Regions from separate parts of the Aeribacillus sp. FSL K6-8210 genome, predicted to be linked through region 1. Evidence: riboswitches for the same ligand, from Rfam matches in the RefSeq annotation. Region 1 holds a riboswitch; each other region holds the start of a gene.
The links. A riboswitch is a leader RNA that binds a small molecule or an ion and turns the genes downstream of it on or off. The one in region 1 is predicted to bind cobalamin.

Region 1 (3,282 bases):
TTGGGGACACTCTCTCGTCTGGCTCATGGTTCATACGATGACGCAAGCCTTTCCCTTTGCGTTTCGCCTCTACGACAAGGCGGATGGGAAAAGCAAGGGTCAATGGGCCATCGAGATGCTTTCTTCTTTGGATGTGCACGGTTCTGTTTATGTGCTGATGGATTCTTGGTACCCATCGAAAACACTCGTGGAAGCCTGCCTGAAAAAAGGATTCCACGTCATTGCGATGCTCAAGACGAATCGGGTTCTTTATCCAAAAGGCATCGCCATCCAAGCCAAACAGTTTGCCCGCTATATCGAACCGAACGACACCCATCTCGTCACGGTGGGAGAAGAGCGTTATCGCGTGTATCGCTACGAGGGAGCGCTGAAAGGTCTCGATGATGCCGTTGTGTTGTTGGCTTGGAAAGCCGATCAGCCGATGACACCTGAACATCTTCACTGCGTCTTGAGCACCGACCGGGAGCTAAGCGATGAAGAGATCTTGCGCTACTATGCCCAGCGTTGGTCGATCGAATGCTTTTTTCGACAAGCGAAAGACCAGCTGAAGCTCGATGGGTACCGCGTTCGTCAACGTCGGGCGGTGAAACGGTATTGGATCTTGGTGCAACTCGCTTATGTGTACAGTATGGTCGAATCCAACAGCGATTTCTCTACCGGGCTTGACTTCCTTCGAAAGAAGAAAGGACATAGCCTCGTGGAGTTTATTTACGATGCAGCGAAACAAGATATTCCCATTGATGTCGTTAAAAAACAGCTTCATGTGGCATAAGGGGTACTCCGTTTGTCTCTTTTTACATGGTAATTATTGTAATGAAAATTGCTCAACTACAGTAATTTAAACTTTGCTTTATGTATATTTCTCTTCCCAACACAAATAATATTTTCTGTAAAAAAATCAAAGGAGGAACAATCATATGGCTCTCATTCCTTACGATCCTTTTTCTGAGATCAACCAATTTAGACGAAACATGAATCGCGTTTTTTCTGAAAGCTTCCCGCATTTTTTTGAAAACTTTGAGACTATGAATACCCCCCGGCTTGATATTCATGAAACTGCTAATGAAGTAATTGTTACTTGTGATTTGCCCGGCCTTGAAAAAAAGGAAGACGTTGACATTCATCTTGATCGCAACGTTCTTACGATCAGCGGCACAATTCAAAGAAGCAAAGAAGTAAAGGAAGAAGAAATGCATAGACGCGAACGGTTTGTCGGGCGGTTTCACCGCGCTGTTGCATTGCCGGCAAATGTAAAAGAAGAAGAAGTGAGCGCGACATATAAAAATGGCGTTTTGGAAATCCGTATTCCAAAACAAACCGAAAACAACAAAAAGAAAATTGATATTCAGTTTCATTAATTGTTTCGTGAGGTTGCAAAATTTCAATCAGCCTCACTTTTTTATTGCAATTTTCGCCAAGTACGATTATGATGAATATATAACACCAAAAATCTATATATTGTGTAATCAAAAACAATTAAATACTATATATTGAAAACCTAACGACAAAGGTGCTGTTTTCAGCTTAAAAGGGAATCCGGTGAGAATCCGGAACTGTCCCCGCAACTGTGAGTGCTACGAAATGAATAATCCACTGTACGTTTCGTATGGGAAGGATTCAAAGTAGGATGAAGCACGAGTCAGGAGACCTGCCTTTGTCCGAACGTTTCTAATTCTTCGGGGGTTGGGAAGATGAAACGATGGTTTGAATGGAGTAGTTTCGCCTTGTAAACTGCCTCCCTTTTAATCATCGTTTGATCCGCTCAGCTTCCTGAGCGGTTTTTTATTTTGATAAGGAGGATGTTTGATGAATATTACGAAAGCATTAAATCTATACGAGGTTTTTCAAAATCATTTTAACAGGAGCGATTGGGAGCTTTATCTAAGACAGCTTGAAAAAAAGTTTCCATCCCTTTCCTTTCATGAATACAGCGAGAGAGTGTCGACAACCCTACAATACCAGCAGATTGATGATCTTGAAAAATTTACAAACCTGCTGATTATTGAAGCTTTAGCAAACATTTCGGAAAGTGAGCCGGATTGGACTTTTTTAGCTGCACACGTATTTCTTGAAAAAATTTACTATGAAGCGAGCCAAAACAGAAATTACAACCAACCGGGCTACGGCGATTTTTATTTGTTAATCGAAACATTAACCGATCTTGGAATCTACAGCCCTCTTTTGCTAGAGCATTATTCAAAAGAGGAAATTATGGAGCTGGGAAATGCCATTGATCCTGAGAAGGACAAGCTGTTTACATACATCGGATTAAGGACCCTTTACGACCGGTATTTAGCTAAAGATTTTCATAAACGAACATTTGAGCTTCCACAGGAACGTTTTATGATCATCGCTATGACGTTAATGATCAACGAGCATCCGTCCAAACGTTTGCATCTTGTAAAGGAAGCGTATTGGGCATTGAGCCATTTATATATGACGGTTGCAACACCTACATTGGCTAATGCAGGAAAATCAGTCGGTCAGCTTTCAAGCTGCTTTATTGATACGGTAGACGACAGCCTTCAAGGCATTTATGATTCGAACACTGATATTGCCAATGTTTCTAAAAGCGGCGGAGGCATTGGAGTTTATTTAGGGAAAATCAGAAGCCGCGGAAGCGATATCCGGGGGTTCAAAGGAGTTTCATCAGGTGTCATTCCTTGGATGAAGCAATTAAATAATACGGCAGTGAGCGTCGACCAGCTCGGCCAAAGAAAAGGAGCAATTGCCGTTTATTTGGATGTTTGGCATAAAGATATTTTCGCCTTCCTAGATGCAAAATTAAATAACGGAGACGAACGGCTGCGCACCCATGATTTATTTACAGGTGTATGCATTCCTGACCTATTTATGGAGCAAGTTGAAAAGCGCGGGGACTGGTATTTGTTCGATCCCCACGAAGTTCGCAAAGTCATGGGATTCAGTCTGGAAGATTATTATGATGAAGAAAAAGGTAACGGCAGCTTTCGGGAAAAATATTTTGAGTGCGTGAATCATCCTTCCTTATCTAAAGAAAAAGTGCCTGCGATTGAAATAATGAAACGGATTATGATCAGCCAGCTTGAAACGGGAACGCCTTTTATGTTTTATCGGGATGAAGTGAATCGAAAAAACGCAAACAAGCATGCCGGCATGATTTATTGCAGCAATTTATGCACAGAGATTGCGCAAAATCAAAGTGCTACTACTGTTGAAGAACAATATGTCGAAGATGGAAAAATTGTCATTGTGAAAAAGCCCGGCGATTTCGTCGTCTGCAACCTTTCTTCCATCAACTTG
Region 2 (3,282 bases), 1.8 Mb from region 1:
GGATAGGTAAATGGATAAAATCATTTCTCCGTAACGGCTGCCGGGAACGGCCCACTTCCCATTTAAATCTTTCCAGGTCGGGGCAGAACCTCGTTCCACATAAATAAATCTGGGATCGACAAGGGGGAACCCGGCTGGAAGAGGCTTCGTTGTGGCGTATGCATATAAATGTTGAAGATGGGCCAGAACCCCTTCTCTCGGAGTAGAAAAGCTTGCTCCTGTAACATTTGGACCGGTAGCTCCGATTCCGGCAAAATTGTTTTGATTGCGATTGACTACTCCCGTAAAACGGAAATAGTTCGTTTCATGAATTGCTTGTGCAAATGCGATGTCGCCGCGAATTCCGTAGGATTTGCTTAATTGTTCATACAAATCGCCCAGCTGAGGTGCGCTAGGATTTGTTTTTCCTACATATAAATCCAAGATTGTTCCCGATACGAGCGTTTCTCCTAAAATAGGGATATCCCTTGAATCGGGAGAAGGGGTTTTCGGTTGAAGTGTTGATGAACGAGATGAATCTGTCTTTTGGCCTGATTGTGCCGTTCCTTGTTCTGCAGGAGTTAATATAAATGCATCCTTGTATCCTAATTGAACAAGCCTTGCCAACTGGTCTTTTGCATTTTGCAAATTTTTAAATGCCCCTGTTTGAACGCGGAAATAACTTGTTCCGTCCACCATCGCAGCGGAAAGGAAACTATCAACATTTTTTCCTTTCAGTTCATTTATCAGCTTTTCTGCATTTTCTCGGTTTTTAAAGGAACCGGCAATGACTTTGTACATCCTGCTGCCTGCAGCTGGCGATGGCTGCGGAGTTGGGGTGGTGCGTGTCGACTTTTTGGGCAAATTAAGCGCTTTTCCGATTCCATCGGCTAAGCTTGCTGCATAGTCGCTCATAAAGTCAGACGATGTTAAAAGTTTGATGTCATTCGAATGGTCAATAAACAATGTTTCCAAAAGAACCGCAGGCATTTTTGTTTCTCTTAACACGTGAAAATTGGCGCTTTTTTTGCCCCGATCCTTTACGCTATATTTCGGACCGATAACGCTCATAATTTGATCATGGATGACGGACCGGTATTGGATCGTTCTTGGAGAGGCCCCTCCGTTATAAACATAGCTTTCAAAACCTGTTCCTCCGCCGGCATTAATATGAATGGAACAGAAAAAATCAACATTCTCTCGGTTAGCCATGGATGATCTTTCTGACAAACCGACTGTTCGATCGTCTGTGCGCGTCATGAGAACGTTGACTTGGTAATGTTCAAGTAAATGTTGTCTTGCCAAGAGGGCAATAGTCAACGTAAAATCTTCTTCCTCATAATTTCTATAGGTTGCGCCGGGATCGCTTCCTCCGTGGCCAGGGTCTAAAAGAACGGTTGTCACTGCAATATCCTCCTTCGTTTTCAAACATCCAATTCGCTTGTCTACAAATATTTTATTCAAGTAATGGAAAGGAAGTTCAAAAAAATTTTATTTTTAGCGAAAACTGTATCGAAATCCAAAACATTTAGGTCAATTTGTCGATTTTTTTCATTTTCTTCCTACCAGAATTCAATCAAATCATGTATAATACATTTCGTCATAACATTATACCGAAAAGCAAACAGGTGCCGGCACATAGCTGCCAGCTTAAAAGGGAAGTTTGGTGAAAATCCAACGCGGTCCCGCCACTGTGAATGGGAGCAACCTGGGAAAACCACTGTTTCAACGGGAAGGTCCAGGAAGCGATGACCATGAGCCAGGAGACCTGCCTGTTTGAGCACACCTAAAACCCTACGCGGATAGGGAGGTGTTTGAAAACAATACATATGTACGTTTTCAGACATCTTCTTATCGAATTCAAGAAGATGTTTTTTATTGGAGGAGGAAAATGATGAAAAAATTATCTGCACTATTTTTAGCCTTATTACTTCTATTTGGAATTGCGGCTGGATGCGGCCAACAAAATACATCAGAGCCGTCTGAAAACAAAAGCAATCAAAAGACGGAAGAGACGGCTTCACAATTTCCGGTGAAGGTCAAGGACGGTTTAGGAAATGAGGTGACGGTAAGCGAAAAACCGGAGCGGATTGTTTCGCTAATTCCAAGCAATACTGAAATTGCCTATGCTTTAGGGTTGGGTGAACAAATTGTCGGTGTAAGTGATAATGACAACTATCCGGAAGATGTTCAAAACAAAGAAAAGGTTGGCGGGATGGAATTTAATGTTGAAAAAATTATTTCTTTAAAACCGGATCTTGTTTTAGCGCATGCTTCCAGCGCCCATAACTCGCAGGAAGGGCTGAAGCAGCTGAAAGATGCGGGAATAAATGTTTTTGTAGTCGAAGATGCCCAATCATTTGATAAAGTGTATGACTCCATCCAAACAATCGGCAAAATTACAGGGACAAGTGACAAAGCCGAAGATATTGTGGCTGAGATGAAAACGAAACTGGCGGATATTCAAGAAAAAGGAAAAACGATTCCGGATGATCAAAAAGTGTCTGTTTTTGTCGAAGTGAATCCCGCACCACAAATCTATACGACGGGAAAAGGAACGTTTATGGATGAAATGCTAACGATCATTGGAGCAAAAAATGCAGCGGGCGATCAAGAAGGCTGGCCGCAAATGACGGAAGAAGCCGTTGTAAAACTGAACCCAGACGTCATTGTGACGACATACGGCTATTACGTCGATAAAGCTGTTGACCAGGTGTTGGCACGCAAAGGATGGGAAAATGTATCAGCGGTGAAAAATAAACGGGTTTACGATGTGCATTCCGACTTGGTGAGCCGCCCAGGCCCAAGATTGGTTGAAGGAGTAGAAGAACTTGCGAAAGCAATTTATCCGGATGTCTACAAAAAATAAACATGTGGTCGCCTATACGGCGACCGCTTGTTTTCTTATTTTTTCCGTCTTTTTAGGAATTTCTATCGGAACGTTTCACATCACGTTTAAGGATATTTTCCAAATAATTTTCAATCAACTGTTCTATACCGGTTTGGCGCCGGACATTGATGAAAGCATGAAAAGCATTGTGCTTGATATTCGACTTCCTCGTGTCGTTTTAGCCGGACTTGTCGGAGCCTCGCTTGCAATGGCGGGGGCTTGTTATCAAGGGCTTTTGCAAAACCCTTTGGCAGATCCTTATACGCTCGGTGTTTCATCAGGTTCTTCTTTAGGTGCTGTACTTGTTCTTTTTTTCGGCATTCAAATTCCTTTTTTCGGCTCATTCACTTTGCCGGTTGTCAGCATTTTTACGGGTTTTTTAACGATTTTGGCTGTGATTTTGTTCGCCAATT
Region 3 (3,282 bases), 770 kb from region 1:
TAAGATGGTGACAGGTCCAGTCAGCATTCCTTTTACAGGTTTGTCCGTCAATGATTGGGCATAGACGCTTTCTTTGACGGTCATCGGCTGATCAAAGGCAACGTCGCCATAAATGATCGGCGGTCTGACGCAGCGTGAACCGTAAGATTGCACCCAGCCGTTTTTGGTAACAGCAATTCCTTTTAGTTTTTCTCCGAAATATTCCACCATGTCCGTTCGTTCAAATTCCCCGTGGACCAATACATCAAGTTCAAGCTGTTCCTGAATATCAATCCATTTTTTGATTTCATCTTTGATAATAGACTCATATTGCTCGTTTGTGTATTCGCCTTTCCGCCATTTTAAACGGGTTTGGCGGATTTCTTTCGTTTGCGGAAAGCTGCCGATCGTTGTTGTCGGTAGAATTGGCAAGTTCCATCTATTTTTATGCAGCTTGCGCCGAACAGAAAAGTCCACACGGTTCGTCGGGTAGGATTCAATCTTGGCGGCTGCCTCTTGCACGTTTCGGTTTGTCCGAAAATCAGAATTCATAAATTGCGTGTAATAACGGTCATCGTATCGTAAATCGCTTATACTTAATTCACCTTTTGCATATTGTGTCAGCTGATGGACTTCACTTAATTTTTCGTCTGCAAAGGAGAGAGCATTTTTTAAAATTTCCGGCAATTCGTGTTCATTTTTTACGGTAACCGGCACATGGAGCAAGCTGCAGGAAGGTTGAATGATCAATCGATCAACATCAACATGCTGAGCGAGAAAATCAATTTTGCTTGCTTTTTCTTCTAATGATGCCCTCCATATGTTGCGGCCGCTGATTAAACCGGCAGCCAATATTTTGTCTTTTGGAAACCCGAATTTTTGGATGTTTGCACTGTTGGCTCCCCCATCATGTACAAAATCAAGACCGATAGCAGCAACAGGCAATGAAACGATATGTTGATAGTGAGAAAGACTTTCAAAATAAGTTTGCAACAGTATGTTCAAAGATGGATTCGCTTCGTGAAAAGCTTCATACACTTCTTTAAACAACGGAATCAATGACTCATCAATTTCCTGAACGAGAACAGGCTCATCGATTTGCACCCACTTTGCGCCTGCTTGATGCAACTCTGTCAACAATTGAATATAAACTGGGATGAAAGCAGATAAATGCTTATAAAAATCTCGTTTTTCATATTTTTTCGCCAGCATTAAAAAAGTAATCGGCCCTAAAACAACAGGTTTTGTCTCAATATTTAGTTCGTCTTTTGCTTCATTGTAAAGCTTGAGCAGACGGTTTTCCAAAAAAGCAGGCGGCTTATTTTCCAGTTCCGGAACGATATAATGATAATTTGTATCAAACCATTTTGTCATTTCTAAAGCCTCGGCTTCTTCGGATCCCCTTGCCATTGCGAAATATGTTTTGATGGAACGGGGATCCATATGCTGGAACCTCGAAGGAATATATCCAAACATGAAAGCAGTATCGAGAACGTGGTCATAAAACGAAAAATCTCCTATGGGAATCAGCTCAATTCCGCTTTCATGCTGTTTCTTTAAGTTGGAAAGACGGATCTTTTTCAACGTTTCCAGTAAGCTGCTTTCAGAAATGTCTCCATTCCAAAATAATTCCAAAGCTTTTTTCCATTCCCGGCGTTCGCCAATTCGCGGATAGCCAAGATTTGAACTAATGGCTGCCATTACGAAAACCTCCCATTTGATTTTTGCTCAACACAATAAAAAAGCCCTCTTTACGCTAATAAAAGAGGGACTGGATATCCTAGCTCGTGTTGAGGCACCCAAATGGTTTCAACATGAACATGGCTTCTCACTCCTCCCTATGACGCGTAGGTCGTAGTGCATACAACAGGCAGGTCTCCTGACTTAGGTTCAACGCTTTTGATCTCCTTCCCATTTCTCTGGCAGAAACAGTGGCTGATGATCAAAAGCTCCCCATCACAGTGGCGCGACCGTGTTGGAATTTCACCAAACTTCCCTTTTAAGCGCATATTGCGGCTGCAATATGACGCACCTGTTGCTGGTACACATATGAAACTATAATTATCAGAATAGAGGATTTTTTTTTATTTTTCAACACCACATTTGCAATTAAAAAGAAAAATTTTTTAGGAAAGTAGATGGCTTGCGATTTCTTCCGCTTTACATGACAAAAACCCGCCAGAACATAAAGGTTTTCTGCGGGTCTTTACAGCGGTTGGGATTTTTCCGGAAAACAGTTATTTCGAGAGAAGGTTTCTTTTCACGCCTTTCTTTTTAGGATACATTTTAAATAATTGAGATTTACTGGAATAAAAATCTTGGTTTGCCGCTTTGATAAAAGAACCGGCTAAAAGGACAAAAATAAACAACAAAGGGAAACCGCCAATAATGCTAACAGTCTGCAATGTGGACAATCCGCCGAGGTACATTAAAATAAGCGGCAAAACGGAAAGAGCAAAAGCCCAAAATAAACGGTTCCATCGCAAAGGTTCATCGGCAACTTCTTTTTGGACAACAGATGCTAAAATATAAGAGCTTGAATCAAACGTTGTTGCTAAAAAGATCACGGCAAGCACAGTAAATACGGCAATCACAATGTTGCTTAACGGCAATTGTTTCAATATTCCGATAATGGCTGCTGATCCGCCATGTTCATCTAATGTAGCTGTTACATGGTATTGGCCTGTCAGTTCTAAAAATAATCCAAAGTTTCCTAAAATCCCAAAAAAGAGAATGCAGCCGAGCGTTCCATATACTACTGTTCCGAGCGTCATTTCGCGGACAGTGCGTCCTTTTGAAATTTTAGCGACGAACAAGCCGACAAATGGAGCGTACACGAGCCACCAAGCCCAATAAAATACCGTCCATGATTCCGGAAAGCCTGTTCGTTCAAACGGTCCTAAACTGTTAAAAGGTTCAGTCCATAAAGACATCCGCATGTAATGATCAAGCATGATGCCGATGCTGTTGACGGCCGTTTCCGCCAGAAAGACGGTCGGGCCGGCAAGGAAGACAAACACCAACAATAATACGGCAAGCCATAGGTTGATGTCGCTCAAAATTTTAATGCCTTTCCGCAAACCGGAGTAAGCGCTTGCTGCGAAGATCAATGTACAAATAAGCAAAACCACTGTTTGGAGTGTCATCGAAGGTTCGATGCCGGAAAGTTCATGAATTCCTTCTGTAATGAGCGGCGTCCCTAAAGCGAGTGTCGTTCCAGCTCCGCCCAGCAAACCAAACATAAACAAGACATCAATGATTTTGCCTATTGGTCCATCTGCTTTTTTGCCAATGAGAGGCCGG

Region 2: it holds a riboswitch for cobalamin, as region 1 does, so the genes downstream of both, NSQ41_RS06610 (ABC transporter substrate-binding protein) here and NSQ41_RS15215 (ribonucleoside-diphosphate reductase subunit alpha) in region 1, are expected to answer to the same signal.
Region 3: it holds a riboswitch for cobalamin, as region 1 does, so the genes downstream of both, metE (5-methyltetrahydropteroyltriglutamate--homocysteine S-methyltransferase) here and NSQ41_RS15215 (ribonucleoside-diphosphate reductase subunit alpha) in region 1, are expected to answer to the same signal.

The regions. Positions count from the first base shown of each region.
Region 1 is NZ_CP150172.1:3,136,818-3,140,099, forward strand. Features, by position in the region: partial or broken gene NSQ41_RS15205 (IS701 family transposase) at 1-772, shown strand, start outside; gene NSQ41_RS15210 (Hsp20/alpha crystallin family protein) at 918-1,358, shown strand; cobalamin riboswitch at 1,492-1,671, shown strand; gene NSQ41_RS15215 (ribonucleoside-diphosphate reductase subunit alpha) at 1,807-3,282, shown strand, end outside.
Region 2 is NZ_CP150172.1:1,354,643-1,357,924, forward strand. Features, by position in the region: gene NSQ41_RS06605 (N-acetylmuramoyl-L-alanine amidase) at 1-1,383, opposite strand, end outside; cobalamin riboswitch at 1,589-1,770, shown strand; gene NSQ41_RS06610 (ABC transporter substrate-binding protein) at 1,874-2,848, shown strand; gene NSQ41_RS06615 (iron ABC transporter permease) at 2,811-3,282, shown strand, end outside.
Region 3 is NZ_CP150172.1:3,909,020-3,912,301, reverse strand. Features, by position in the region: gene metE (5-methyltetrahydropteroyltriglutamate--homocysteine S-methyltransferase) at 1-1,680, opposite strand, end outside; cobalamin riboswitch at 1,831-2,030, opposite strand; gene NSQ41_RS18895 (BCCT family transporter) at 2,217-3,282, opposite strand, start outside.